Aromatoleum aromaticum EbN1: one gene and its partners. The protein of the gene in region 1 interacts with the protein of each later gene in a pairwise test. Links are inferred from orthologs where the notes say so. Each region holds a gene or a part of one and is shown on either strand. Other genes may lie near its edges. The genes, in order: accC, cysM and ribD.

Evidence for each region.
Region 2: the proteins of accC (region 1) and cysM interact in binary tests that used the Escherichia coli proteins (3 or more experiments, as listed by UniProt). The link is inferred for Aromatoleum aromaticum EbN1 from one-to-one orthologs.
Region 3: the proteins of accC (region 1) and ribD interact in binary tests that used the Escherichia coli proteins (3 or more experiments, as listed by UniProt). The link is inferred for Aromatoleum aromaticum EbN1 from one-to-one orthologs.

The regions. Positions count from the first base shown.
Region 1 is NC_006513.1:873,609-882,430, forward strand. Bases 839-3,791 are described here. They hold accC (acetyl-CoA carboxylase biotin carboxylase subunit), read left to right. Parts: upstream 839-1,609; coding sequence 1,610-2,974; downstream 2,975-3,791. Other genes in these bases: aroQ (type II 3-dehydroquinate dehydratase), read left to right, coding at 839-978; accB (acetyl-CoA carboxylase biotin carboxyl carrier protein), read left to right, coding at 1,028-1,480; prmA (50S ribosomal protein L11 methyltransferase), read left to right, coding at 2,997-3,791. Outside these bases: EBN1_RS04175 (TlpA family protein disulfide reductase), read left to right, coding at 1-424; more of aroQ, read left to right, coding at 487-838; more of prmA, read left to right, coding at 3,792-3,902; EBN1_RS04200 (DUF3426 domain-containing protein), read left to right, coding at 3,902-4,981; EBN1_RS04205 (diacylglycerol kinase), read left to right, coding at 5,044-5,436; EBN1_RS04210 (nucleotidyltransferase family protein), read left to right, coding at 5,693-6,721; EBN1_RS04215 (outer membrane lipoprotein), read right to left, coding at 7,024-7,506; EBN1_RS04220 (carbohydrate kinase family protein), read right to left, coding at 7,512-8,447; EBN1_RS04225 (HIT family protein), read right to left, coding at 8,549-8,822. UniProt on the Escherichia coli protein: This protein is a component of the acetyl coenzyme A carboxylase complex; first, biotin carboxylase catalyzes the carboxylation of the carrier protein and then the transcarboxylase transfers the carboxyl group to form malonyl-CoA.
Region 2 is NC_006513.1:518,716-529,019, forward strand. The notes cover bases 6,848-9,639. They hold cysM (cysteine synthase CysM), read right to left. Parts: upstream 8,793-9,639; coding sequence 7,902-8,792; downstream 6,848-7,901. Other genes in these bases: EBN1_RS02470 (translocation/assembly module TamB domain-containing protein), read right to left, coding at 6,848-7,882; EBN1_RS02480 (IS4-like element ISAzo5 family transposase), read right to left, coding at 8,927-9,639. Also shown: EBN1_RS02430 (cytochrome D1 domain-containing protein), read right to left, coding at 1-737; EBN1_RS02435 (c-type cytochrome), read right to left, coding at 785-1,156; cobA (uroporphyrinogen-III C-methyltransferase), read left to right, coding at 1,389-2,219; EBN1_RS02445 (nitrite reductase), read left to right, coding at 2,350-4,086; EBN1_RS02450 (GlsB/YeaQ/YmgE family stress response membrane protein), read right to left, coding at 4,172-4,414; EBN1_RS02455 (3'-5' exonuclease), read right to left, coding at 4,434-5,222; EBN1_RS02460 (YdbL family probable chaperone protein), read right to left, coding at 5,222-5,656; EBN1_RS02465 (hypothetical protein), read right to left, coding at 5,653-5,844; more of EBN1_RS02470, read right to left, coding at 5,909-6,847; more of EBN1_RS02480, read right to left, coding at 9,640-10,270. UniProt on the Escherichia coli protein: Two cysteine synthase enzymes are found. Both catalyze the same reaction. Cysteine synthase B can also use thiosulfate in place of sulfide to give cysteine thiosulfonate as a product.
Region 3 is NC_006513.1:608,134-618,612, forward strand. The notes cover bases 2,922-5,888. They hold ribD (bifunctional diaminohydroxyphosphoribosylaminopyrimidine deaminase/5-amino-6-(5-phosphoribosylamino)uracil reductase RibD), read left to right. Parts: upstream 2,922-3,838; coding sequence 3,839-4,939; downstream 4,940-5,888. Other genes in these bases: glyA (serine hydroxymethyltransferase), read left to right, coding at 2,922-3,249; nrdR (transcriptional regulator NrdR), read left to right, coding at 3,343-3,858; EBN1_RS02855 (HesA/MoeB/ThiF family protein), read right to left, coding at 4,958-5,713; EBN1_RS02860 (hypothetical protein), read right to left, coding at 5,794-5,888. In the rest of the region: EBN1_RS02830 (TRAP transporter large permease), read left to right, coding at 1-1,230; EBN1_RS02835 (histidine phosphatase family protein), read left to right, coding at 1,221-1,871; more of glyA, read left to right, coding at 1,999-2,921; more of EBN1_RS02860, read right to left, coding at 5,889-6,243; EBN1_RS02865 (S41 family peptidase), read right to left, coding at 6,264-7,649; EBN1_RS02870 (murein hydrolase activator EnvC family protein), read right to left, coding at 7,692-9,017; gpmA (2,3-diphosphoglycerate-dependent phosphoglycerate mutase), read right to left, coding at 9,031-9,780; EBN1_RS02880 (ArsR/SmtB family transcription factor), read left to right, coding at 9,942-10,271; EBN1_RS02885 (rhodanese-like domain-containing protein), read left to right, coding at 10,365-10,479. UniProt on the Escherichia coli protein: Converts 2,5-diamino-6-(ribosylamino)-4(3h)-pyrimidinone 5'-phosphate into 5-amino-6-(ribosylamino)-2,4(1h,3h)-pyrimidinedione 5'-phosphate.

The DNA of each region.
Region 1 (8,822 bases):
CGGGAACGCGATTCTCGCGCTGACGCTGCCTGATTCGAGCGGCGAGCTGCAGGCACTGCAGCAATGGCGCGGCCGCGTGCTGGTGGTCAACTTCTGGGCGACGTGGTGCCCGCCGTGCCTGACGGAGATTCCGGACTTTGCCGCGGTCAGCCGCGGCTTCGCCGATTCCCCGGTCCAGTTCGTCGGCCTCGGCATCGACAAGGCCGAGAGCGTGCGAAAGTTCCGCGAAGAGCATGACGTCCCGTATCCACTCCTGATCGGCACGCCGCAAACGCTGGAGCTGACGAGGGCGCTCGGAAATGCCGTGCAGGCGCTGCCTTACACGATCATTTTCGATCGTGCCGGAAAGATCGCGCACATCAAGCTCGGCACCTTGAATCGTAGTGAACTAGAAGGCAAAATCCGCGCACTCCTCGACCAGTAATTCACCGGAGCGCGCCGCGTGGCACTGGACAAAATGCGCCTAATTGCGGCAAACTTGCCGGCATGACGCGCCAAAAACGCAGTAAAAACCCAGATGCCGCGCCCCCGCCGCAGCCCCGGATCCTGGTCCTGCACGGACCGAACCTCAACCTTCTCGGCACCCGGGAGCCTGACGTCTACGGCCACACGACGCTTGCCGACATCCACTCCGCGATGGAAGCCCGCGGACGCGCCGAAGGCGTCCTGGTCGAGTCGTTTCAGAGCAACCACGAAGGCCAGCTGATCGACCGGGTACAGGCATCGCCGTTGGAAGAGATCAGCTTCATCATCCTCAATCCGGCCGCTTACGCTCATACCAGCGTCGCGCTGCGCGACGCCCTCCTCGCGGTCGCGATCCCGTACGTCGAAGTGCATCTTTCCAACATTCATGCCCGGGACACTTTCCGGCATCACTCCTATTTTTCCGACTGTGCAGCCGGCGTGATCTGCGGACTGGGGCCGTACGGCTACCTCGCGGCGCTCGAATACGCGCTGTCGCAGCTGCGGAAACCCTGACACAAACCCCCGGGCGCCCCGTGCGGCGGCGCCCCGCTCGGAGAACAGCATGGATCTGCGCAAGCTGAAGAAGTTGATCGACCTCGTCCAGGAGTCGGGCATTTCCGAACTGGAAGTCACCGAGGGCGAAGAGAAAGTCCGTATCGCCAAACACAGCACCGCCCCCGTTTCGAACTACCTCGCGCAGATGCCGGCGAGCGTGCCGCAATTTGCGGCTGCCCCGGCTCCGGCGATCGTGCTGACCCCGCCGGTCGATGACGCACCCGAAGGCATGATCGTGAAATCGCCGATGGTCGGCACGTTCTATCGCGCCTCGGCGCCGGGTGCGAAACCCCTCGTCGACGTCGGCCAGGCCGTCGCCATCGGCGACCGCCTGTGCATCATCGAAGCGATGAAGCTGATGAACGAAATCGAATCCGAGTTCACCGGGACGGTGAAGGCGGTCCTCGTCGAAAACGCCCAGCCGGTCGAATACGGCCAGCCGCTCTTCATCATCGCCTGAACGCCCTCATGTTCGAAAAGATACTGATCGCCAACCGTGGTGACCAGCCGCCGGCAGGCGGCGCAGCGGCGCAGCCAAATCGCGCGGTACGCGCAGCGTCCGAGCGCGATTTCGCCGCGGAGGCACCCCATGTTTGAAAAGATCCTGATTGCCAACCGCGGCGAAATCGCGCTGCGCGTGCTGCGCGCGTGCCGCGAGCTGGGTATCCGCACCGTTGCGGTGCACTCGGTCGCGGACACCGAAGCGAAGTACGTCAAGCTCGCCGACGAGTCGGTGTGCATCGGTCCGGCGCAATCGGCGCTGAGCTACCTGAACGTCCCCGCGATCATTTCGGCAGCCGAAGTCACCGACGCCGAAGCCATCCATCCGGGCTACGGTTTCCTGTCCGAGAACGCCGACTTCGCCGAACGCGTCGAGCAGTCCGGCTTCGTCTTCATCGGCCCGCGCTCCGACACGATCCGGCTGATGGGCGACAAGGTCAGCGCCAAGGATGCGATGAAGGCCGCCGGAGTGCCGTGCGTGCCGGGTTCGGAAGGCGCGCTGCCCGAGGAACCGAAGGAGATCGTCAAGATCGCCCGCACCGTCGGCTACCCTGTCATCATCAAGGCGGCCGGCGGCGGCGGCGGTCGCGGGATGCGGGTCGTCCACACCGAGGCGGCGCTGCTCAACGCGGTCGCGACGACCCGTGCCGAAGCCGAGGCGGCGTTCGGCAACCCGATCGTCTATATGGAAAAATTCCTCGAGAACCCGCGTCACATCGAGATCCAGGTGCTCGCCGACGAACATGGCAACGCGGTCTATCTCGGCGAACGCGACTGCTCGATGCAGCGCCGCCACCAGAAAGTCATCGAGGAAGCTCCTGCGCCGGGCATCGATCGCAAGGCCATCGCGAAAGTCGGCGAGCGCTGCGCCGAAGCCTGCCGCACGATCGGTTACCGCGGCGCGGGCACGTTCGAGTTCCTCTACGAGAACGACGAGTTCTACTTCATCGAGATGAACACGCGCGTGCAGGTCGAGCATCCCGTCACCGAGATGATCACCGGCATCGACATCGTGCAGGCGCAGATCCGCATCGCGACCGGCGAAAAGCTGTGGTTCCGCCAGCGTCACGTCGAATTCCACGGCCACGCGATCGAGTGTCGCATCAACGCCGAGGATCCGTTCAAATTCACGCCCTGCCCGGGAAAGATCACGAACTGGCACACGCCGGGCGGACCTGGCATTCGCGTCGATTCGCACGTCTATAACGGCTACACGATCCCGTCGCATTACGATTCGATGATCGGCAAGCTGATCGCGTTCGGCGACACGCGCGAACAGGCGATCCGACGGATGCGGATCGCGCTGTCGGAAATGGCGGTCGAAGGCATCAAGACGAACGTGCCGCTGCACCAGGAGCTGATGCTCGATGCACGTTTCGTCGAGGGCGGCACGAGCATCCATTACCTGGAGCACAAGCTCGCCGAACGCAACGAAGTCAAGAATCTTGCCTGAGCAGGCCGCGGACGCGTACATCATGTGGATCTCGGTAACTTTGCAGGCCGAAGCGCACAAGGCCGAAGCGCTGTCCGAGGCGCTGATGGACGCCGGCGCGCTGTCGATCAGCATCGAGGACGCCGACGCCGGCACCGACGCCGAGAAGCCGCAGTTCGGCGAACCCGGGCATCATCCGGTCGGGCTGTGGGATCACAGCCGCGTAATCGCGCTGTTCGATGCCGACGCCGACCTCACCGTCGCCCTCGCCCGCGCGGCTGCCGACGCCGGCTTCGATGCGGTGCCGCCTTTCACGCTCGAAGAGATCGCCGAGCAGAACTGGGTGCAGCTCACCCAAAGCCAGTTCGAGCCGATCCGCGTCACCGATCGGATGTGGATCGTGCCGTCGTGGCACGCCGCGCCCGACCCGGCGGCGATCAACATCGAGCTCGATCCCGGCATGGCTTTCGGCACCGGCTCGCATCCGACGACGCGCCTGTGCCTGGAGTGGCTGTGCGACGCGGTGCAGCCGGGCGACAGCGTGCTCGACTACGGCTGCGGCTCGGGCATTCTCGGCATCGCGGCAGTGCGCCTCGGGGCGGGCGACGTGCTCGGCATCGACATCGACGACAAGGCGCTCGACGCCGCGCACGATAACGCCGCGCGCAACCACGTCGCGCTGCGGCTGCAGCACTCCCGCCAGCCACTCGACGCGCGCTTCGACGTCGTCGTCGCCAACATCCTGACGAATCCGCTGTGCGTGCTGGCGCCGCTGCTCGCCGCCCGGGTCGCTCCCGGCGGCAGAATCGCGCTGTCCGGCGTGCTCGAAACCCAGACCGAACAGGTGATCGCGGCATACGCGCCGTTCCTGCCGTTGCGCGTCGGTGCGGTACATGAAGGCTGGGCGCGGCTCGAAGGCGGCTCTCCGCGACAAACCGGGAGCCAGTGATGTTCGCGCGCTGCCCGGCCTGCCAGACGGTATTCCGGGTGCAGCCCGAGCAACTGCGCGCGCATCGCGGCGAAGTGCGCTGCGGACGCTGCTATGCGTCGTTCAATGCGCTCGATCGCGTGCTGCACGTCGCGCCCGCCGTATCGGCACCCACCCCACCCGCAATTTCCCAACCGCCCGCTGCCGCAGCGCCCCGCCCTGTCGAATCGGTTCCGGAGCGCGACGACCGCTTCTTCATCCTCGACGACCTGCCTTCGGCTCCGGAAGTGACACGACAGGGGGCTGATGACCGAACAGAGTTCGAGGCACGCGATCACCGCGAACCCGTCGTGCCACGCGACGGGCATTTTTCCAGCGCAACGGACGCCACAGCGGCCGAAGGTCACCCCGTGCCGCCGATCCGGCGCACGCGCGTCGTCGGCATCGCGCCGACACCGCTCGGCGCCCCCGCTGCGCCCGCAAGCGCGGCACTGCCGAAGCGCCAGGATGACGAACCGCCGACCGCATCCGCTTCCTCCCGCGCGGGGGCAACCGATGCGGCGCACGACCGCGAACATCTCGACGCGACCTACGGCCCGCCGGCTTCGTCCGGCAGGCGCTGGCTGTCCGGACTGGGAGTCGGCATGCTGCTTGGCACGCTGGCGGTGCAGAGCGCCTTTGTCTTCCGTGACGACATCACCCGCAAGTGGCCGCAGTTGCGCCCCGCCTATCTCTCCGCGTGCGCGCACCTGAAATGCACGCTCCCGCTGCCGCGCCTCGCCGGTGCGATCAGCATCGAAGCTTCCGAACTGCAGTCGGAGCCGGGGCGCGTCGCGCGCTTCGTGCTGAACGCGACGATCCGCAACCGCGCTCCTCACCCTCAGGCGTATCCGCATCTCGAACTGACGCTGACCGACGTCCAGGACCAGCCGCTCGTGCGCCGCGTGCTCGGGCCGGCGCAGTGGCTCCCCGCCGGCTTCCTCGAACAGGGAAGCGCCGAACAAAAATTCGACACCGGACGCGACATCGTCGTGCAATTGCCGTTCGAGGCACCGGGCGTCGAAGCCACCGGTTACCGGGTCTATGCTTTCTATCCGTGAACCGGCCTGACCGCACGCGCTCGAGCGGCTGCCGAGCCCGTCTTCGACAACCTGGAATCCCGATGCAACATCTCTCCCCGGACACCCGCAAAAGCCCGTTCAAAGGCAAGACCGGCCTGATGCGGATCTGGAACGCCTTTCGCTACTCGTTCGCCGGCCTGCGCGCCGCATTCGAGCATGAAGACGCGTTTCGCCAGGAATGCCTGCTTGCCGCAGTGCTGATCCCGCTCGCGCTCTTCATGCCGACCGGCGGTGCGGGCAAGGCACTGCTCGTCGGCAGCGTGCTGCTGCTGCTGATCGTCGAACTCGTCAACTCCGCGATCGAAGCGACCGTCGATCGCGTCTCGCTGGAGCATCACCTGCTGGCCAAGCGAGCGAAAGACATCGGCAGCGCGGCGGTGCTGCTCGCGCTGGTCAATCTCGCGATAGTCTGGGGACTGGTGATCTTCGGTTGAAGCCGCTGGGCAAGGAGTGCGCGCGGCATGGCAGTGGCCAAGAGGCTGTTTGAGCGAAAGGTGGCGTGAGAAGAAACACCCGTGCTACAGGCGCCGGGCGCTTGCCACGCGGCGACAGCCACGGCCGGTTCTTCACCACGGCACTCGACTTGATATGTTTTTAATATTAAAAACGTATCAATCAGATATTGATTCCATTGTTTTTCCAGCAGTTTTCCTGCTATTTTGATTTTTACACTTTTACAGGAAAACGCTCATGAAGGCGCTTGATCATCAGCAACAGCTCTTCATGGTCGAATCCGACCAACTTTACCGTACGTGGATCGAAGCGCTCAGGCACGCCCGCTCCTATCGCTACGGCATGCGCTGGGTGTCGTCGAAAGGGCGGCAATACCTCGTGCGACGACACGACGCACGCGGCAATGGCAAGTCGCTCGGCCCACGCAACACCGAAACAGAAGCCACCTTTGCCGCGTTTACCGAAGGCAAGGCGCGCGCCGATGCGCGTTTGCAGCAGTTGTCGCGACGCATGAAGGAACAGGCCCGGTTAAACAAGGCCGCCCGGCTGGGCCGGCTGCCGACCATCGTCGGCGAGGTATTGCTGGCACTGGCAGCCTCGAATGTGGCGCGGGATTTCTGCGTGGTCGGCACACACGCGATTCACGGTTACGAGGCCATGGCCGGTGTGCACTGCCAGATGGAGTTGCTGGCGTCGGGCGATGTGGACCTCCTTTACGACCCGCGCCGACGACTTGCCCTCGTGACGGACAAACTGGAGGGTGACGGCCTGCTGGGCCTGCTGCAGAAGGTCGACGCCAGCTTCGAAAGGCTGCCGGACACCCGCTTTCGCGCTGCCAACAGCAATGGTTTCATGGTCGATCTCATCATCCCCGAACGCGACTTGCAGATCACGGAGGCCGTCACCTTCGGCGCCGACGATCTCGTCGCGGTCGAAGTCCCCAACCTGCACTGGCTCGTCAATGCACCAAAGCTGGACGTGGTCGCCATCGCCGCCAATGGCGCACCGGTAATGATGCGCGTCCCCGACCCGCGCGCCTTCGCCCTGCACAAGGCCTGGCTATCGCAGCAACCGGACCGCGAACCGGTCAAGAAGCGCCGTGACCGTGCACAAGCCGTGATGGTTGCAGCACTGGTGCAGACCCACCTGCCGGCGCTGCCCTTCGACACCGCCAGTCTCAAATTCTTCAGCGTCGACATGCTCGCCCGCGCGCGCAGCGCCATCGAGCAGGATTCAGACATCCGACTACCTGGAATCGATTTTTAGAACATGACCACGCTCATCAGTTTCTCGGCAGGGGCCGTGCTTTCTTCGTGCGCGCTTCGTCGTTTGAACGTAACCGTTCAGACCTCACCCGGATTTTCATTGGTTGCCCGGCGTAGTCTTGCGGGATAACGCCGGCTTCGAAGACGGCGTAATGCGATAAAGCTGAGCGATCATGACCTGCGACAGATGGACGAGGGGGCGCGATCGGGGCAAGAATGAGACGGGGGTGTCATTCGGCTGCAACCCCTCCCGGGCCCCGAGTGGCTTGCCGACCCGGGAGCGAAAAGACGCCACCGATGGCGTCAGCGCGTGACCCGCGTCGTGCCGGCGTCCCGCACCAGGCGAACACGTTCGCCGAGGCGGAAGTTCTCGCCGCCGTCCTCCTGCACCACTGCGAGCACCTGGCCGTTCTCGAGCCGCACGGTGACTTCGACGCCCGCCTGGCGCGTCGCACCTTCCTCGACCGCAGCACCTGCCAGACCGCCCGCCACCGCGCCAATCACCGTCGCGATCGCCTGCCCCCGCCCGCCGCCGACGCCGCTGCCTGCGATTCCGCCGACCGCCGCACCCGCAACCGGCCCCACCGGCGTCTTCGTGCCTTCGAGCTTCACCGCCCGCACCGCTTCGACCGTTCCGTACTGGACGACCATCGTGCGCCGCGCCTCGCCGCGCTGGTACGCGCCCCCGCCGAGTCCCGACGCGCAACCCGTCACACCGAGCGCCGCGACCAAAGCCGCGACCAGCGCCAGCCGTTGCGTTTTACTACGATTCAGATTCACTCTCATCCCGCTCACCATAACGCCTCTCCAAATGCTGCCGCATACCGTTCGGCAATGTCGTTGCGCGCGGGCGCATGGTTCTGCCCGCCGCGGTACCCGATCTTGATCGCCCCCATCACCGACGCGAGCCGCCCCGTCCGCTGCCAGTCGTAGCCGTTCGCAATGCCGTAAAGAAGCCCCGCGCGATACGCGTCGCCGCAGCCGGTCGGATCGACCAGCTGGTCGGGCGCGACACAGGGAATCGCGACGCACCGGCCTTCCGCGTAGATCTGCGAGCCTTCCGGCCCGAGCGTCACAACCAGCGCTTCCACCTCTTCGGCGAGCTCGGCGAGCGTGCGCCCGGTCTTCTCGCTCAGCAGCTTCGCCTCATAGTCGTTGACCGTGCAGTAACGAGCCAGTTTCAGGCATTCCAGCAGCTCGCCGCCGGAAAACAGCGGCATCCCCTGCCCCGGGTCGAACACGAACGGGATCCCCGCCTCGGCGAACTGCGACGCGTGGTTCAGCATGCCGTCGCGCCCGTCCGGCGAGACGATGCCGAGCTTCACGCCCGCAGCGTCCTGCACGCGGTTCAGGTGCGAATGGTTCATCGCCCCCGGGTGGAACGCGGTGATCTGGTTGTCGTCCAGGTCCGTCGTGATGAAAGCCTGTGCGGTGAATGTGGCGGGCACGTGCGTGACGTGATCGTCGCACAGCCCGAGCTCGCGCAGCCGTTCCCGGTACGCTCCGGCGTCGTCGCCGACCGTCGCCATGATCAGCGGATCGGCGCCGAGCAGCTTGAGGTTGTAGGCGATGTTGCCCGCGCAGCCGCCGAACTCCCGTCGCATGTCGGGCACGAGGAACGACACGTTCAGGATGTGGATCTGTTCGGGGAGAATGTGGCTCTTGAAGCGATCATGAAAGACCATGATCGTGTCGTAGGCGACGGAGCCGCAAACGAGAATGGACATGGCGCACCTGCCGGACGGAAAAGGCGGCCATTATAGAACTCTTGCGCCCCCGCCCGCGGACCGACCCACAGGCGCAGGCGCATGCCAGAACAGCGGGACGCTCAGATCACCGCGCGCAGCTTCGCCGCCATCTCTTCGAGCGCCTCGCGCGGCGGATTCTTCGCCGGCCACGCCAGCGCCAGCCCGTCGCCTTCCCAGCGCGGCAGCACGTGGATGTGGAAATGGAACACCGTCTGCGCCCCGGCCGGCTCGTTCGCCTGGAGCAGCGTCACGCCCTCGCAGCCATACGCCTTCTTGACCGCCCGCGCCACCCGCGCCGCCGTGCGGAAAACCGCCGACGCCAGATCGTCATCGAGTTCGTAGATGTTGGCGCGA
Region 2 (10,304 bases), 350 kb from region 1 along the record:
CCCCGGCCGTAGCCCGGCAGGATCGTGCGCACGCCCAGTTCGGGATGCCACAGGTCGAGCATCGACAGACCGTCCTCGCCGAACAGCCCGGCGATGTAGTAGCGCCCGTCGGGCGTCACCAGCGCATCGTACGGTTGCTTGCCGGATGGGTAACGCTCGGTCTTCGGATGCCGCGGATCGGAGAGGTCGGTGACCCGGATCTCGTTCGCGTCGAACAGCGAATAGACGAAACGGTTGCCCGGCAGGTCGGCCAACCCGACGACTTTCGAGCGCTTGCCATCGAGACCGTAGGTGGCCGGCACATCGGCGAGCAGTTCCAGGGTGTCCGCGTCGAAAGCCTTGATTCCGCCCGGTTCGTAGTTCTGCGCGACGAGGATGCGTCCGTCCTGGGAAATCGCGCCGCCGATCGCGTTGCCGGCCTGTACCACGCGGTTCGCGATCGTCGCCGTGAGAAGATCCACCTTCGTCAGGCCCCCATCGCGGCCGAAGACGTAGGCATAACGACTGTCCCGTGAAAACACCACCGATGCATGGGACAGGTCGCCGAGGCCCGAAACCTGCGCGAGCGCCCGACGATGCGTCGTCTCGATGACCTGCAACTGTCCGGTCGCGCGCTCGACGACGACGCCGAGATCGCCGGTACCACGCAAGGCGACCGGCTGTTGGGAAGCGCACGCCGACAGCAGGAGCACCGAGACAGTCAATGCTGCACGCTTCACTTTGCTTCCGGACATCATGCGTCTCTCTTTTTCGGGTGCCGATGGGCAGACTGGCGAAGGCGCCGTCACCGCGTGCCCGCCGTCTGTTGGGTGGACGCCGGGCCACCATCCGCGGGAAAGCCTTCGACGAGCCGTTCCACGACCCAGGCAGCCTCCGATTCATCGACCAGGCCGCGAAACGACGGCATTGGCGTACCGGGCCGACCATCGACAATCGTCGCGATCAGCCCCTCCGGAGGTTTTCCCCGCAGCGCCGCCGGAGTGAGGGCCGGACCGAGGCCGCCCTGCAGGGTCAGGCCGTGACATGAGCCACAGTCCTGGCGAACCATATGGACCAGCTCGGACTGTCGTGTGTCGTCGGGAGCAATGCCCTGGGCGTGAACCGGAAAAACCAGCGCCGGAAGAAAAGCTGCGATCAAGATGCTTCGACAGAACATTCTCGGGGTCCTCGTCAGTCCGCGGAGGAAAGGTTTGCGATTCTGGACGGGAGGCCGCCCTGTATCCGTTCAGCCATCGTCCGAGTATCGCGGCGACATAGCCTGCTCCTCCTTGATATCGGTTAATTTCCCGGGTTACAAGTAGGGATAAAGTGGCGACACCCGAACGTCCTGTTCGCGCCATTCGAATCGGCCGCGGCGCACATATTCGCGGCATAAGCGGAGAGCTCTAATGAGCAAGAATATCGGCGGCTTCGATCCAGCGGTAAGGGGTAGCGATCTTCCGACGCGAGTCGCGCGGGCTGGCAAGGTGTATCTCGTCGGCGCCGGTCCCGGCGACCCGGAACTCCTCACGCTGAAAGCGGCACGCCTGCTGGCCGGCGCACAGGCAGTAGTCTACGACCACCTCGTCGGCGACGGCATTCTCGAACTGATCAACCCCACGGCGCGAATGATCTACGCCGGTAAGGAGGCGGGACATCACGCCCTTCCCCAGGATCAGATCAATCACCTGCTCGTCCAACTCGCGCGCACCGGCACCAACGTAGTCAGGCTAAAGGGCGGCGACCCGTTCATGTTCGGTCGCGGCGGCGAGGAGATGGAGGAACTGCTGGCCTGCGGCATCGAATGCGAGATCGTGCCCGGCATCACGGCGGCTTGCGGGATCGCAGCCTGTACAGGAATCCCGCTGACTCATCGCGACCACGCCCGCTCGGTGATCTTCACGACCGGACATCTCAAGGACGACACGGTCAACCTCGATTGGCCTGCCCTTGCACGACCGAAACAGACGGTCGTGATCTACATGGGGCTCGCGGCGCTCGAAATCATCTGCCACCAGTTGATGGCCCACGGCCTGCCTGCCGACACGCCCGCGGCCGTGATTCACGCTGGCACGACGGACCGGCAGGTCATCGTCGCTGATCGCATCGACCGCCTTGTCGCCACCGCACGCCACGCCCAGCTCGAATCGCCCGCACTGATCATGATCGGCTCGGTGGTGTCGCTCCACTCCCTCGCCCATGACAATCGCACATTCCGGGAACTCGCCCTCACGGCATGAGCGCCCGCCCTGGGTCATCGCCGGGAAAAGACCGCAATTTGATCAAGGTTAAGGATTCCGGCGCTTTAGAAGCTCAATCTCTGCGGCTGTCAGCCGTGTTGCGTAAAATCTTTATGACGGGAGATAGACCATGAGTAGCAAGAGAAGAAGCTGGACCACCGGTGCATTCCTGCTTGCGAGCCTGCCGATGGCAATGTCTCAGGCATACGCGCAGGCAAATACCGAGGAACATGTCGGCGAAGCGGAGGCGAAGTACCAAGCCGGCGGTTCTCCGCTGGCCGACGTCGAGATGTACCAGGACATCAATCCCGACGCTCCCAAGATGACCAAGGTGGAATTCGACAAGGCGCGGAATATCTACTTCCAGCGCTGCGCCGGCTGCCACGGCGTACTGCGCAAGGGCGCCACCGGCAAGCCGCTGACCCCCGACATAACGCTCCCCAAGGGCAGCGAATACCTCAAGGTCTTCATCAAGTACGGATCTCCCGCCGGGATGCCGAACTGGGGAACGTCGGGCGAACTCAGCGACGACGATGTCGACCTGATGGCGCGCTACATCCAGCAGTCGCCTCCACAACCGCCCGAGTTCGGCATGGCGCAAATGAAGGAGACGTGGAAAGTCATCGTCCCGCCCGAGCAGCGGCCGAATAAGAAGATGAACGACTACAACATCTCGAACATCTTCTCGACGACGCTGCGCGACACCGGCGAGATCGCGCTGATCGACGGCGACACGAAGAAAATCATCAACATCGTCAAGACCGGCTACGCGGTGCACATCTCCCGCATCTCGGCATCCGGCCGTTACCTGTTCGTGATCGGGCGGGACGCGAAGATCAACATGATCGACCTGTGGATGGAGAAGCCTGACAACGTCGCCGAGATCCGCATCGGCCTCGAGGCCCGCTCGGTCGACACCTCGAAGTACAAGGGCTACGAGGATAAATACGCGATCGCCGGCGCGTACTGGCCGCCGCAGTTCGTCATCATGAACGGCGACACGCTCGAGCCGCAGAAGATCGTCTCGACCCGCGGCCTCACCGTCGATACGCAGGAATACCACCCCGAGCCGCGCGTCGCCGCAATCGTCGCATCGCACTTCAAGCCGGAGTTCGTCGTCAACGTCAAGGAAACCGGCAAGACGCTGATGGTCGACTACTCCGACATCCAGAACCTGAAGACGACCGAGATCGGTTCGGCCCCCTACCTGCACGACGGCGGCTGGGACGCGTCGAAGCGCTACTTCATGGTCGCAGCGAACCAGTCGAACAAGGTCGCGGCGATCGATGCGAAGGACGGCAAGCTCGCCGGCCTTGTCGACGTCGGCAAGATCCCGCATCCGGGGCGAGGCGCAAACTTCACGCATCCGAAGTACGGTCCGGTGTGGGCAACCGGTCACCTGGGTGACGACACGATCGCGCTGATCGGCACCGATCCCGTGAAGCACAAGCAGTACGCGTGGAAAATGGTCGACACATTGAAGAGCCAGGGCGGAGGGTCGTTGTTCATCAAGACCCACCCGAAGTCGAAGCATCTCTATGTCGACAATCCGCTGCATCCGGAAGCCAAGGTCAGCCAGACCGTGGCGGTATATGACTTGAGCAACCTGCAGGCGGGTTCGAAGGTGCTGCCGATCGCCGAGTGGGCGGGGCTGAAGGACGACGGCGCGAAGCGGGTCGTGCAGCCGGAATACAACAAGGATGGCAACGAGGTGTGGTTCTCGGTGTGGTCGGCGAAGGACAAGGAGTCCGCGATCGTCGTCGTCGACGACAAGACGCTCGAACTGAAGACCGTGATCAAGGATCCGAAGCTGATCACGCCGACCGGGCACTTCAACATCTATAACACCCAGCACGACGTGTACTGAGTTGCATGGCGGCGAATGCCGCCACGACCGCGAGATGCAGACGGCCAGCTCAACGCTGGCCGTTTTTTTCAGCCCTCTGCGCCGATCATTTGCGCAGGCGGGTCACGATGAACAGAATGATGATCGCGCCGACAAGCGCGCCGATGAAGCCGGAGGGCTCCCCCGGCCGGTACAGGCCGAGGAACTGTCCGCCGTACGTCGCGAGCATCGCTCCCGCGATGCCAAGCAGCGTCGTCATGATGATCCCGAGGCCATCCTTGCCAGGATGCAGCAGGCGTGCAAGGAGTCCGACGATGAAGCCGATGATGATGGTCCCGATGAGCGACATGAGCATATCTCCTTGAGGTTCAGACTTCAGGCCACGCGGCAAGGAACTGCTTCCAGTGCGGCGCGTCGATGCGCCCGAGGGCTTCGCGCACGACGGCGAGTTCGGCGGCGTGCGCCACCGCATCGAGCCGGCCGCGCATGCGCTGAAAACCCAGGTACACCAAGTAGGTGTTGACGACATCGGTTTCACAGTAATCGCGGATTTCCGCGGCACGCTCGTCCTGCCACGCGCACCACACTGCGGAACCGTCCATGCCGAGCTTGCCGGGAAACCCCATCAGCTTCGCCATCTCGTCGAGCGGTGCGTTCGCACGCGGCTGGTACAGCGCGAGCAGGTCCATCAGGTCGAGGTGCCGGCTGTGATAGCGGCCGATGTAGTTGTTCCACTTGAAATCGCGCGAATCCTGGTAATCCCCTTCACCCTGGTCCCAGTACCGCGGTGCCGACACGCCGTGTTTCAGGCCGCGGTAATGCAGCACCGGCAGGTCGAAACCCCCGCCATTCCATGACACGATCTGCGGCGTGAAGCGTTCGATGCCGTCGTAGAAGCGCTGGATGATCTCGCCTTCCGTGCAGTCCGGTTCGGACAGCGAGAAGACCCGGAACTGGGAGGCGTCCCGCAGCACGCACGAAATCGTCACAACGCGCTGCAGGTGATGCTGGAGGAAGTCGCTGCCATTGGCCGCCCGCCGCTGCTGGAAAGCGAACTCGGCGACTTCGTAATCATCGAGATCGTCGGGCAGACCGTTGAGGACGCGGATGCCTTCGACATCCGGGACGGTCTCGATATCGAAGACGAGGACCGGCATCACTTGCGCACCCAGCTGCCATCGCGCTGGATCCACCAGCCCGGCCGGGCGCGCTCGATCCAGCGCCGCGCGAACGTGGCGCGCACCTCCGCCTCCCACTCGGGATGACCGTTGGCGCGTGCAATTTCGCGATAGAGGGCGGCGCGATCGGCGTTTTCAGCGGCGACCAGCGCATTCGCCTGGCCGCGCTGCGCGAGCGGGACGCCGGAGGCATCGCGCAGGGCAACGTTGCCGTCGGCCGCCAGCCCGACGGCACCCGACGCGTACAACAGCGCGAGCTTCGCATGACGCTGCTGCATCGACTGCTTGAGCGCCGCGATCGCCGGCGTGTCGATTTCGATGTTCCCCTGCGCGAGCACCAGTCCGGCAAAGCCGAGCAGCAACACGGCGATCCAGCCGCGCCATTTCATCATCGTCTTCGTCATCGCATTCATTTCGTCTCCCCGTCCGGCTGCGGTCGGATTGTCGGCGTCTCGCCTTCGCCGAGCTGCCAGACGTCCTCGATGATGCGATCGGCGGCTTTTTCCGCGGCCGCAGCGGGAAAATAGATATTGATCGTCACGCAGGCGCTGGCGGTCGCCACCACGGCGCCGAGCACAGCGACTCTGGGGAATCCAATCATCCGGCCTCCTGTTCCTGCCCGCGGCGAGTCGGGCGTGTTGCGGCGAAGCCGCGAATTCCGACTGCTACTGGATGACGGGGGGCGCGTTCGACGCGATGACCCGCTGCAGACGATCGATCAGCTCGTTCCAATCGACGCGCCGATTGTAGCCGATGACATTCAACGCAGGGACGCCGCCGCCACGCACGATGTAGTAGCCGTCACCGGGCGCCCCAGGATCATCGAGGCCGCCCATGCGGCATACGCCGTTGCGCAGGACGCAGGAGATGCCGATCTCGCGGTAGCCGAACGTCTCGAACACGCCGAGCAGCCCACGCTGCAGCGCGGCCACCGCGCCGGGCCCGCCGAGCGCGCTGATGTTCTGCACCGCACGCTGGCTGATCCGTCGCGGATAGCTTCCGGGGCTGCTGACGACGCGTGCATCGAAGCGCACCGGCTGCCAGCCCGCGAGTTCCAGCCCGAGGACGTCCGCGTCGACAAAACCGGACACGCTGCCGAACGAGAAGGCTTCGGTCAATTGTCCGAGGTCGAGGTGGCGCGCCTGGACGTCCGCGTAAAGATGCGATGCGACGCCGAACGGTTCGAACAATTGCAGGCGCGTCGCCTGCAGGTAGCCGCCGAACACCGAAATAACCAGAGCGCCGTCGAGCGAGATTTCGCCCGGCGCGACGCGCAACCCCGGCAGTGACGCGCTCAGCACGCCGGACATCGCCGGCAGGCCGGCCGCCTCGGCGAGCAGCGCCATCGATATCGGCTCGACGACAGCGGCACCCCTGCCATGCCAGCCCGTCGCATCGCGCACGAGCGCCAGCCGCTCGAGGACCAGCGCTCCGTCGAGCACCGGGATCGCGACGCGGCCGACGTCGACGCGTTGCCCGTCGAGTTGCGCGACAAGTTCGAAGGCGCCCAGCCCGAGCTTTTGCCAGCGACCGCCAGCGACCGCCAGTCGCGCTTCGGTGCGAGCTTCCGCGCGCCAGGGCACCACCCCGGTCAGCGGACCGAAACTCAGTTCCTTGTCACTGAGGCTGAAGCCGGCCTCGTCGAACGCAAGATCCACCGTGGTCGGCACCCCCTCTTCGACTGTCGCTGCGGCGCTGACGTGACCCGAGAAGTGCAGCCGATCCGTTGCGGCCGGCGCAAACGCTGGAGCGAGATAGCGCGGACCGACCACCGCGAGATCAGCGTCGGCGAGCGAAAACGCCAGGCTTCTCACGGCCACGGGTTGCAGGCCGATTTCGGCGGTTGCGGCGATCGTGCGCACGCCTTCGAGTTCGAGCCGCGCGCGTGCCACCGTGAGCACATCCGCTTCGAGCCGCCCCGCTGCCTCGATGACCGGTCCGGCCACGAGGTATAGCGGATGCAGATACGCTTCGCCGGCGTTCCAAGCCATACGCCCCTGCCAATCCCACCCGGCAAGCCCGCGCCGCGCCCGCAGATCGATATCGAGGCCCAGCCCTTCCGCCGCCCGCAGCCCATCCGCCTGCGAAAATCGGCCACTTTCGAGCTTGCCCGACACCTGGATGCGGGCGCCGCCGCGTGTCGGAGAATATTCGATGCGACCAGCGAGGCGCCCCGCCATATTCCAGCTTGCCAGATCGAGAAGCTTCCCCAGACGTGCGACCGCAAGCCCTGCAAGCGACGCGACGATTCGGCCATCCGGACGCATCACAATGTCGATCGTTTCGCGACCGGATATGCGCAGATTGAGTTTGCCGCTCTTGTTCCGGGTGTCGAAGTGCAGGTCGATGGCCGCACGCTCGAACAGGCCCGGGACGGTCAACAGGCCTCTGCGGCAGCGGACCACACGTTCGAGGCGAAAGGCCGGGCAACGGATGGTGATACCCTGCCAGTCGCGCTTGCCGATCGCGAAGCGTTCGATCGCCAGTTCAGCGGCCTCGCCTTCGTCGCCCAGCCGAACGTGCAGGCCGTCAATGACGAAAACAGGATGCGTGAGGCGACCCAGGTCGAGTTGCAGGGTCCGCGCTCCGGCAAATCCTGACCACGCCAGGAGCAAAAGCAGAAAAGCCAGACGCATCATGCGTCGGCCGGAACGGAGCTCAGCCCGGAAACACGCCGGTCGACAGGTACCGGTCGCCACGATCGCAGATGATGGACACGATCACTGCATTTTCCAGTTCGGCAGCAATGCGGACGGCGACGTGCATCGCGCCGCCGGAGGATATTCCGGCAAAAATGCCTTCCTCGCGCGCCAGGCGCCGTGTCATCTCCTCGGCGTCGGCCTGGCTCACGTTTTCGAGCGCATCGACCCGCGGTTTTTCGTAGATCTTCGGCAGATAGGCTTCGGGCCACTTGCGGATGCCCGGGATCTGCGAGCCCTCGTCGGGCTGGCAGCCGATAATCCGGACTGCCGGATTTCTTTCCTTCAAAAAGCGCGAGCAGCCCATGATCGTCCCGGTCGTGCCCATGCTGCTGACGAAGTGCGTGATCCGGCCGTCCGTCTGCTCCCAGATTTCCGGACCAGTGGCTTCATAATGAGAGAGCGGATTGTCCGGATTCGCGAACTGGTCAAGGATGATGCCCCGGCCTTCATCGCGCATCCGCTCCGCGACGTCCCGGGCCATTTCCATGCCGCCGTCGCGCGGAGTCAGGACGAGCTCGGCGCCGAATGCCCGCATGGTCTGGCGCCGCTCGACGCTCTGGTTTTCCGGCATCACGAGGATCATCTGGTAACCGCGCATCGCCGCAGCCATCGCCAGCGCAATCCCGGTATTTCCGCTGGTCGCCTCGATCAGCGTATCGCCGGGGCGGATCTCGCCGCGCGCTTCCGCCTGCACGATCATCGACAGCGCCGGCCGGTCCTTTACCGATCCGGCCGGGTTGTTGCCTTCGAGCTTCGCGAGAATGACGTTGTTGCGACCCGCGCCGATGCGCTTGAGGCGCACCAGCGGCGTGTGGCCAACGTAGTCTTCCAGCGTCTTGTAGTCCATATCCCTGTGTTCCGGTCTGATTTCGATGAGCCGATAGTAAGCGTGGAGCCCGTCCGCGCAAACCCGCGGGGCGACATAAGCTTATATCGGCAATCGTTCCGGAACGGGGCTCAGCGCATGTCGTTATACACAACTCAGGCCGCCTCATCGCGTAGCGCCTGTATGGTGGCGGCGGCATCCATGACGCGCTGCAAGCCCAGCCAGATGGTCTTCACACCCGGCTCGCCGTCGCCCTTGCGCGCCAGGAAGCCGCCGAGGGTGGCGATCAGGCGCAGCACTTCGTTGATGGTGGGCGGGGTGGCGGGCGGTTTCTTCTTCGTGAGCAGATACGCGCCGCGGATCTCGTCGGGGTCGAAGAAGAGCGTGGCATCCAGCTCGGGGCAGGTTCGGCCGGTGCGCATCAGATGCGCGATGCGCCAGGCGACGACCATGAACAACGCCAGCGCGCGCTCCAGGCGCTCGATGGCGGACAGTTGCAGCGCTTCGATCCGACAGCCGTTCTTGAGCACGTGAAAGAAAGTCTCGATCTCCCAGCGCGCCCGATACCAGTCGATCAGCTCGACCACGTCGGCAGCCGTCGCAGCTTCCCGGTTGGTGAGCAGGCGCCACTCCACGGGCTTGGTGCCGGCCGGCGCGCCGATCTCGCGCGCCACGATGCAGGTGGCCGATACCGTGCCCGCCTTGCCCGCAGGCAGGCTGACCCGTCGGGCCCACAGTTGCTGGCGCACCTCGCGCGCCTTCTGGCCGTGGCGCGAGCCCATCGTGAACACGATCTCGCCCAGCGGCTCGCCTGCGCAGGTGTGCGACCACAGCTTCGCGCCCTCTGGCAAGCAACGGTTGTGCTTGGCCCGCACCAGCCAGTCGGCCGGCGTGCCCAGCGTCTGGGCGCGCAGCATCATTTCCATCAGATCCGCTTCGCGGTCGGCTACATACACCAGGCGGGTGGTCGCCATCCCCGTGGCCAACTCCGCGACCCGCTCGTAGCCTTCGGGCCAGCGCGCGCTCTCCTTGATGCTGGTGCGCTCGCCTGGTTCATCGACATCCTCGCGCGCCCACATCCACGCATCGAGCACGCCCAGCGGTTCGCGCTCGGGCGTCACCGCATAGGTCGGGTGCAGGTACATGCCGCGGCGCGCCTCGTAGTTCAGCCGCCCCAGACCCGCGATGCCCTGCCCGTTGAAGTCCAGCTCGGTCGTGTCCTGCAGGCACAACACCACCGGATGGGCACGCATGCGGCTGCGGGTGCGCTCCCAATGCGGCGCCAGGATCGCCTGCCAGTCGACCTCGTCGTTGCCCAGGAAGCGGTACGCGCCAACCGTCTCGCCCCAGCCCCGGCACGCCATCGGAATGCCCGCCGTCGGCTTCGCCGACAACCGCTCCATCAGCACCTTCGCCCGCTTGTTCAGTCTCTCGTCGCCCAGCGCCATCCCCGCAAACTCCTCCACCACCCAGCTCTTCGTCGCCAACAGGTCACCCAAATTGCAAAAGTAGACGCGTTTTTATATGGGTTTA
Region 3 (10,479 bases), 260 kb from region 1 along the record:
GCCTCCGGCACACTCGCGCAGGCGATTCCGCCGTCGCTGGTGCTGATCGTCATGGCCGACCAGCTTGGCCGCAGCGTCGGCGACATGTACAAGGGGGCGATGATCCCGGCGCTGATGCTCGTCGGGCTCTACGCACTGTTCATCGTCGGGCTGGCGATCTTCAAGCCCAAAATGGTGCCCGCCCTGCCGCCCGAGGCGCTCACCTACCGGGAGCCCAACGGCAGTTCCGGCATGCCCTCGCTCGGCGTCCTGCTCGTCCTGGTCACCGGCATTTCAGTCGCGCTGGGCAAGTACTATGGCGAAGTCCTGAGCTTCATGGAGGGCCAGCCGGTGCCGCAGCCGGCTCTCGACGAAACAATCGTCGTCGCGATGACTTTCGGCACCCTCTTGGCGCTGCTTCTCGCCGTCCTGAACCGCATCTTCCGGCTCGGCCTGCTGTCGCGCATCGCCGAACGCGTGACCTTCGTGCTGATCCCGCCGCTGACGCTGATCTTCCTCGTGCTCGGCACGATCTTCCTCGGGGTCGCGACGCCGACCGAAGGCGGCGCGATGGGGGCAGTCGGCGCGCTGGCGATGGCAGTGTCGCGTCGCCGGCTCGATTTCAGGACGCTGCTTCAGGCGCTCGAAGCGACCTCGCGGCTGTCGATCTTCGTACTCTTCATCCTCGTCGGGTCGACGATCTTCAGCTTTGTGTTCACCGCGGTCGACGGCCAGATCTGGGTCGAACACCTGTTCGACCGGCTACCCGGCGGGCAGCTCGGCTTCCTGCTGTTTGTCAACACGGTGATCTTCTTCCTCGGTTGCTTCATCGACTTCTTCGAGATCGCGTTCATCCTGCTGCCGCTGCTCGGACCTGTCGCCGAAAACATGGGCATCGACCTGATCTGGTTCGGCGTGATCATCGCGATCAACCTGCAGACCTCGTTCCTGACGCCGCCGTTCGGCTTCGCGCTGTTCTACCTGCGCAGCGTCGCGCCGGTCGCCTCGTACCCCGATCGCGTCACCGGCAAGCGCATCGAGGGCGTCAAGACCGGCGACATCTATCGCGGATCGATTGCGTTCGTCATCATCCAGCTGATCATGGTGGGCCTCATCATCGGCTTCCCGCAGCTGGTGACCGGCGGTCTCGATGACGCCGTCAAGATCGATCTCGACACCATCCAGATCCAGCAACCACCGGGCGGTGCCGGCGGCTGGGGCGACAACGGGGGCGGCGACGCATGGAAATGACGACTCCGACGCGGCTATGCCTGGTCCGACACGGCGAGACCGCGTGGAACGCGGAAAGACGTCTGCAGGGACACCTGGACGTGCCGCTCAATGAAATCGGTCACATCCAGGCCGAAGCGACTGCCGCAAGCCTCGCCGGACACCGCTTCACCGCGCTCTACTGCAGCGACCTGCGTCGCGCGCAGCAAACCGCGGCGGCGGCGGGCCGCACGCTCGGGTTCGAGGCGACGCTCGAACCCGAACTGCGCGAACGGCACTACGGGGTATTCCAGGGCCTCACCTACGACGAAGCCCGCGAGCGGTTCCCGCAGGACTACGCGCGCTTCCACGCCCGCGACCCCGACTTCGCCTTTTGCGGCGACGGCGAGAGCCTCCGCGCTTTCGCGGCGCGCGTCCACCGCGCCCTCGAACGTATCGTCGTCCGTCATGCAGGCCGGCAGGCGCTGGTCGTCACGCACGGCGGCGTGCTCGACATCGCCCATCGCCTTGCGGCGGGCAAGGCGCTCGACGCGCCGCGCGACTTCACGATTCCGAACGCCGCGCTCAACTGGATCGAGTTCGACGGCCGCCGCTGGCACCTTCTCGCGTGGGCCGATCAGGCTCACCTGGCAGCCGCCCGCGACGAACTGCCGAACACCTGACGTCACGTTCGGCACACGCGTCTGCAAGAGATGTCCGCGCCGCTGCGGGCGAACGCTTGCCCCACCATGGCCGCTTGCGGTGCGTGCTAATATCCGCTTTTAAAACCAATCGCTTCGAGTCCGTCTCATGTTCTCTGCGCAAGACACCCTCGCCAAGGTCGACCCCGAACTGTGGACCGCCATCCAGGCCGAAAACCGCCGCCAGGAAGACCACATCGAACTCATCGCTTCGGAAAACTACGTTTCCCACGCCGTGATGGAAGCGCAGGGCTCCCAGCTGACGAACAAGTACGCTGAAGGCTACCCGGGCAAGCGCTACTACGGTGGCTGCGAGCACGTCGATGTCGCCGAGCAGATCGCAATCGACCGCATCAAGAAGCTGTTCGGCGCGGAAGCCGCCAACGTCCAGCCGAACTCCGGCTCGCAGGCGAACCAGGCGGTGCTGATGGCCTTCGCGAAGCCCGGCGACACGATCATGGGGATGAGCCTCGCCGAAGGCGGTCACCTCACGCATGGCATGCCGCTGAACATGTCGGGCAAGTGGTTCAACGTCGTGGCCTACGGTCTTGACGAAAAGGAAGAGATCGACTACGACGCGATGGAACGGCTCGCGCGCGAGCACAAGCCGCGCATCATCATCGCCGGCGCCTCCGCCTATTCGCTGCGCATCGACTTCGAACGCTTCGCGAAAATCGCGAAGGAAATCGGCGCGATCTTCTGGGTCGACATGGCGCACTACGCCGGCCTGATCGCCGCCGGCTACTACCCCAACCCGGTGCCGCACGCCGACGTCGTGACCTCGACAACGCACAAGACGCTGCGCGGCCCGCGCGGCGGCATCATCCTGATGAAGGCCGAACACGAGAAAGCCATCAACTCGGCGATCTTTCCGGGCTTGCAGGGCGGCCCGCTGATGCATGTCATCGCCGCGAAGGCGGTCGCTTTCAAGGAAGCGCTGACGCCGCAGTTCCGTGATTACCAGGAACAGGTCATCGCGAATGCGCGAGTCATGGCCCGTGTGCTCGGCGAAGAGCGCGGCCTGCGCATCATCTCGGGCCGCACCGAAAGCCACGTCTTCCTCGTCGACCTGCGCTCGAAAAACATCACCGGCAAAGCGGCCGAAGCAGTGCTCGGCTCGGCGCATATCACGGTGAACAAGAACTCGATTCCGAAGGATCCCGAAAAGCCTTTCGTCACCTCCGGCATCCGCATCGGCTCGCCGGCGATGACGACGCGCGGCTTCACCGAGATCGAAGCCGAGCAGGTCGCGCACCTGATCGCCGACGTCCTCGACGCACCGCAGGACGAGGCAGTCCTCGCGAATGTGCAGGCCAAGGTCGCCGAACTGTGCGCCCGTCACCCGGTGTATGGAAAGTAGGCGATTGCGCCTGGGCCGCGAGCACGTGCCGGCGCATGACAGCGGCTTTTCGCCGGCTGTTCGGACCGGCGCCGCAGTGTCCCGGCGCCGATCGTGAAGTGCCCTTTCTGTGGCGACCCGAACACCCAGGTCGCCGACACGCGTGAGAACGAAGGCGGCGAAGTGGTTCGCCGCCGGCGACGGTGTCCGAAGTGCGACAAGCGCTTCACGACGTACGAGCGCATCGACCTGAAGATGCCGCACATCGTCAAACGCAATGGCAACCGCAGCGAGTTCGAGCACGACAAGCTTGCCGGCAGCATGAAACTCGCGTTGCGCAAGCGCCCGGTCACGCTCGAAGCGCTGGACGCGGCGGTCGACCGCATCGAGGCGAAACTGCTGGCTCTCGGCGAACAGGAAGTGCCGAGCGAGAAAGTCGGCGAACTCGTCATGCGTGAACTCAAGAAGCTCGACAAGGTCGCCTACATCCGTTTTGCCTCGGTTTATCGCAACTTCGCCGACGTCGACGAGTTCGCTGAGGTGATTCGCGAAGTCAAGGCGCGCCCCAAACGCAATCGTCCCGCAGAACCCCCGGAACCGACCTCCGAGAATGACCTATTCCGAAGCTGACCATGTCGCGATGGCCCGCGCACTGCAACTGGCCGAGCGCGGACTCGAGACAACGACGCCGAACCCGCGGGTCGGCTGCGTCCTGATGAAGGAAGGCAGCATTGTCGGCGAAGGCTGGCATCGGCGCGCCGGCGAACCGCACGCCGAAGTCATCGCGCTGCGCGCCGCCGGCGACACGGCGCGCGGCGCGACCGCCTACGTGACGCTCGAACCCTGCACCCATCACGGGCGCACTCCCCCGTGTGCCGACGCGCTGATCGCCGCCGGCGTCACGCGCGTCGTCGCGGCGATGGAAGATCCGAATCCGCTCGTCGCCGGCACCGGAGTGGGCCGCCTTCGCGCGGCGGGCCTCGCCGTCACCACGGGCCTGCTCGCGAGCGACGCGCACGAACTCAATATCGGCTTCGTGTCCCGCATGACACGGGGACGCCCGTGGGTGCGGCTGAAAACCGCGAGCACCCTCGACGGCAAGACCGCGCTGAACAATGGCGTCAGCCAGTGGATCACCGCGGACGCGGCGCGGCGCGACGGACATCGCTGGCGCGCGCGCGCGTGCGCGGTGCTCACCGGCATCGGCACCGTGCGGGAGGACGATCCGCAGCTTACCGTGCGAGCGGTGCCGTGCGAGCGCCAGCCGCTGCGGGTGCTCGTCGACGCGCGGCTCGACATCCCCCTGTCGGCGAAACTGCTGCAGGGAGGGGGCTGCCTGATCGCTACTGCCATCGAGGACTGCGAGAAAAGCGCGGCGCTGGCGGCACTCGGTGCCGAAGTCGTCGTGCTGCCGAATGGCCGGGGGAAAGTCGATCTGCCGAGCCTGATGCGCGAACTCGGTGACCGCGGCATCAACGAAGTGCATGTCGAAGCGGGACTCAAGCTCAACGGTTCGTTGCTGCGCGAGAACTGCGTCGACGAACTGTTGCTCTACGTCGCGCCAATGCTGGTCGGCGACGCCGCCCAGGGACTGTTCAACCTGCCTGAACTCGTGCAACTCGACCGCGCGATACGGCTGCAATGGCGCGACGTCCGCTTCATCGGCGGAGATCTTCGCGTGCTCGCTCGTCCACTGAAAGCCGGAACCTGAAGCGGGTCGCCCGGGAACTCAGTCATCCCGGCCGGCGCACACTTCACAGGCCGGATCGCGACCGAGCAGGACGCTGCGCCATTCCATCGCGAGGCCGTCGAGCAGCAGCAGGCGGCCGTCGAGCGAAGTGCCGCAGCCGATCAGAAGCTTCAGCGCCTCGGCCGCTTGCGTCGCACCGATGATGCCGGTGAGCGGTGCGAACACGCCCATCACGGCGCAACGCACTTCGTCCACATCCTGGCCTTCGGGAAACAGGCAATGGTAGCAGGGGCTGTCGGATTGGCGCAGGTCGAAGACTGAAACCTGCCCGTCGAAGCGGATCGCCGCGCCCGAGACGAGCGGCTTGCGAAAGCGGACGCAGGCACGATTGATCGCGTGCCGGGTGGCGAAATTGTCGGAACAGTCGAGCACCAGGTCCGCCGCAGCGACCTGTTCGTCGAGCGCAGCTCCATCGAGGCGCACCGCGAGCGGCTCGATCCGCGCCTGCGGGTTGAGCCGGAGCAGCGTGTCGCGCCCCGACTCGACCTTCAGGCGTCCCACCCCTTCGGCGGTGTGCAGGATCTGGCGCTGCAGATTCGTCAGATCGACGGTATCCCCATCGCACAGCACCACGGTCCCGACTCCGGCTGCGGCAAGATACATCGCCGCCGGCGAGCCGAGCCCTCCGGCCCCGATCACCAGCACTCGCGACGCGAGAATCGCCTCCTGCCCCTCGACGCCGATTTCGGGCAGCAGGATATGCCGGCTGTAGCGCAAAAGCTGGTCGTCATTCATCGGAGAGAAAAACCCGGGAGAGGCGGAAGCGCCGGCATGGAAAAGGAAAGGGCCTGGGGAAGGAACCTGGGGAACCCGGCCTACTTGTATTCACGGAATTCCAGCGGTGTGTCGTCGTGGTCGCCGTGGAGGTGATGGTCATACGCCGTCACGTAGACTTCGTTCGATTTCTTGATCAGCCGCTCAGGCGAGCCGAGATTGTGCCGCTGCGTTTCCTCGCAAAAATAAACGAAAGTCCGCACCAGCCGCCAGTAAAGCGCGCCGTCGAGGTGAAAACCGGCCTCGGACAACGCGCTCTCGACCATTTCGAGCGAAAACTCGAGCACCGAATAGGAGACCACCAGCGACAGCGGATGTTCACCGGACGAAACCCGCAACCCCTTGAACATCTGCAGCGAGCGCATCGCCTGCGCGACCTGGCCGGGGGGCAGGGATGCGAAACGGATTTCCCGCTGCTTCTCCAGCCCGGTTCCGGCAACCGGGTGGTCATGATGCCTGCCGGCCAGCTTGTAGGCAGTCTCCCGACGCATCACCTCTCCTTATTGCGCTTTTATTCCTTCTTATTCTGGACGATCTGCAGCCCCTTGAGAAGGTTGATCGCCTGGTTCAGCTGGTAGTCGTCCTTGCTCGCGAGTTCCGGACGCGGCAGCGCTTCGGCCTCGTCGTCGGCAGGCGACTGGTCGCCCGCTTTCGGTTCGTCGGCCTTCTTCGGCTCTGCCTCGGGATCGCGGTCATTGCCGAGGTGACGCTCCAGGTCGGCCTCGCGCAGGCGACGCGAGGAGCCGTTTGCCGTTTCCTCGACGATGATGTCGGGCTCGATGCCTTTCGCCTGGATCGAGCGGCCGCTCGGCGTGTAGTACCTGGCTGTCGTCAGCTTGATCGCGGTGTTGCTGTTGAGCGGCAGGATCGTCTGGACCGAGCCCTTGCCGAACGTCTGCGTTCCCATCACGACCGCGCGTCGGTGGTCCTGCAACGCGCCTGCTACGATTTCGGAAGCCGAGGCCGAACCGGCATTGACGAGCACGACCATCGGGAGCGTCCGCGCGCCCGCCGGCAAGTCCTTGAGGAAATCCTCACGGCTGCCGCGCAGGTAGTCGTCCGCCCGCGCGCGATATTCACGCTTCGCGTCATCGGTCCGTCCGTCCGTCGACACCACCAGCGCATTCGCCGGCAGGAACGCCGAAGCGACGCCGACGGCGCCGTGCAGCAAGCCACCCGGATCGTTGCGCAGGTCGAGCACCAGGCCTTTCATGTCTCCTTCCTTGGCGAGCTTGGCAAGGTGCTCGGCGACGGCTTGCGAAGTGTTTTCCTGGAACTGCGCGACGCGCAGGTAACCATAGCCGGGCTCGACCATCTTCGACTTGACGCTCTGCACCTTGATCACTTCGCGCGTCAGCGTCACCACCACCGGGCGGTCCTCGCCCTTGCGCACGATGGTCAGCGTGATGTCGGTCTTCGGCTTGCCGCGCATCCGCTTGACCGCGTCGCTGAGCGTCATGCCCTTGACCGGCGTTTCGTCGAGCTTGACGATCAGGTCGCCGGCCTTGACGCCGGAGCGGAACGCGGGCGTATCCTCGATCGGCGAAATGACCTTGACGAACCCGTCTTCCATGCCAACTTCGATGCCGAGCCCGCCGAACTCGCCGTGCGTGCCGACCTGCAGCTCCTTGTACGCTTCCACGTCGAGGTACGCGGAGTGGGGATCGAGCCCGCTCAGCATGCCGCTGATCGCGTGGTTGATGAGTTTCTTGTCCTCGACGGGTTCGACGTAGCCCTGCTTGATCGCGTTGAACACGTCGGCAAATGCGCGCAGCTCCTCGACCGGCAGCGGGGCAGCTGAAACTTTGTCGGCACTGGCGGGGAAATTGAGACTGATCAGCACCCCGGCGAACACGCCGGTCATGATCAAACCCGCTTTCTGAAGCTTGTTACGCATGACTACTCCATCGAGGAAAAAACGCCGGGAATCCCGGAAAAGCTAATTGAGCCGCACCCACTGCAGGGGATCGACCGGCTGCCCGCGGTAGCGGATCTCAAAGTATAAACCCGATTCGGAGGCGCCTCCGCTCGCCCCAACGCTGGCGATCGGTTCCCCTCCGGCAATTACGTCGCCAAGCTGTTTCAGCAAGGCATCGTTGTTGCCGTATATCGACAGATAGTCACTGCCGTGGTCGACGATGATGAGGTTGCCGTAGCCGCGCAGCCAGTCGGAGAACACGATCTCGCCCCCCGCCACTGCCCGCACCTCCGCACCGCCGGAGGCGCGTATGAAAACGCCCCGCCACGTCGTGCCACCTTCCGCCCTTGGAGCACCGAAACGTCCAACCAGTTCGCCACGGACCGGAAATCGCATCTTGCCGCGCAACTGCGCAAAGCTCACGCCCGTCGGCGTCGCTCCCGCGGCCTGGCGGACTTCACCGACGACCGCTTCCGAGCGGGAGCGCGGCGTCGAGCGCACCGCTCCCGCCGCGTCCGCCCGCCTCTCCGCCGCCGCCTTTGCTGCCGCGCGGGCCGCAGCTTCGCGCGCGCGGGCAGCCGTCGCGATACGCGCAGCTTCCCGTTCCGCCGCCCGCTTGGCGAGGACCGCCACCAGGCGACCGAGCCGCTGCTGATCCTGGTGCAGCGTTTCCTCTTCCTTGCGCTGGCTGAGCAGTTGCCGGGATATCCCGTCGAGGGCCTGCTTGCGCCTGGCCTGCATCGATTCGAGCGTCGCATGCTGAGCGCGCTGTTGCGCTTCGAGCGCCACGAGGCGGTCGCGCCGCCCGGCAATCGACTCGCCGAGCTCGGCTTTCTGCCGCAGATCCCCGCGCAGCGACTCAATCAGCGCCAGGCGGGCCCTGCCGAGGTGTTCGAGATAATGAGCGTCGCGGGCGAACTGATTCGCGTCGCGGGTCGACAGGAACGGCGCGACCCCGCCGCCCGCGCCATGGACATAGTGCCGGCGCAGCCACTCGCCCAGTTCCGCCTGCCGCCCCGCAATCCGGGCTTCCACCGCTTCCTGCTCGGCCTCGAGGATCGCAAGCGACTTCTCGGTCGTCGCCCGCTCCGCGGCGAGCGCGTGCAGCCGGCGCTGCACCTGCGAAACCGCCCGTTCCGCCGCGGCGAGTTCGGCGGCAGCGCTCGAGCGGGTTTCCTCGGTATCGGCAATTTCCTTGCGCAGATCCGCGATGCGGCGTTTCACCTCTTCGAGGTCGGAACGCTTCTGCACGACCTCGGCCGGCTCGCTCGCCTGCGCGGCAGCGCCCAGCAGGAGCGCCAGCGCCAGCGCAGGGACAAGAGACCGCAACCCGAGCCGGACCATCATTCTCGGGCGACTTTCAGCCCTTCGCCTTGCCCTGTCCCGCCACTGCAGCCTCGGCCGCGCGGATCGTGTCGGCATCCGCGAGGTAGTAGCTCCTGATCGGGCGCAGATTCGCGTCCAGCTCATAGACGAGCGGCTGCGCGGTCGGGATGTTCAGGCCGACGATTTCGCTGTCCGAGATGTTGTCGAGATACTTGATCAGCGCGCGCAGGCTGTTGCCGTGGGCCGCGATCAGGATGCGGCGACCGGCCAGGATGTTCGGCACGATCACCGTCTCCCAGTACGGCACGAAGCGCGCCACCGTATCCTTGAGGCATTCGGTGCGCGGGAACTGCGCGCGCGGCAGCGAAGCATAGCGCGGGTCGCCGCTGGTGAGCCGTTCGTCGCCCTCCGGCAGCGGCGGCGGCGGCGTGTCATATGAACGGCGCCACACGAGCACCTGGTCGTCGCCGAATTTCGCTGCGGTCTCGGCCTTGTTGAGCCCCTGCAAGTCGCCGTAATGCCGTTCGTTCAGGCGCCACGAATGCTCCACCGGCAGCCACAGCGAGTCGAGTTCCTCGAGGACGATGTTCAGCGTCTTGTTGGCACGCTTGAGTACCGACGTGTAGGCCAGGTCGAAAGTGTAGCCCTCTCGCTTCAGCAAGTGGCCAGCTCCCCGGGCCTCCTCGACACCTTTCTCGGTGAGATCGACGTCGGTCCAGCCGGTGAAGCGGTTGTCCTTGTTCCAGGTAGACTCGCCATGGCGAAGCAGAACGATTTTGTACATGAACGCTCGGGAAAAAGTGATTGAAGTTGTGAAGCTGACGTATCGGACGACGGGACGAGACCGGCTCGAGAGCGCCCGGCGCAACACAAAGACACCGGACTCGCCCTTAATCGGGCCGCGGTATTTTATACTAGTCGCCTGATCTGCACTTCACCGCCACAGTGAACAACAACGCCATCATCGACCTGATCGACAAGCACGAACACATCGAGACTGCCGCTCGTGCCCTCAAGGCGATTGCACACCCGCTGCGGCTCAAGATCCTGTGCGTCCTCGGCGAGAGCGAAATCTGCGTCCAGGAAATCGTGGAGGCGGTCGGCACCTCGCAGAGCAACATCTCCCAGCACCTGGCGATCCTCCGGGACAAGGGGGTGCTGCAAACCCGAAAGGATGCGAATCGCGTCTATTACCGTGTCTGCGACCAGCGGACGCTGCAGCTGATCGTGCTGATGCGCGAAGTGTTCTGCGGCGTCGCGCGCGACAGGATTTGAGCCGGCAATCCCGGTTGCCATCTCGATTGGTACCGCAGTTGTCATCGCAGTTGTCATCATTCGCATCGAACCCCTAGAACGGAGCAAGATTTCGTGGAATTCCTCCAGCAAAACTGGTACTGGGCTGCGCTCGCGGTAGCGAGCGGCAGCTGGCTGCTGTTCGACTTCGCGCGCGCACAAGGCGACAAAAGCCAGGTCTCCCCGATCG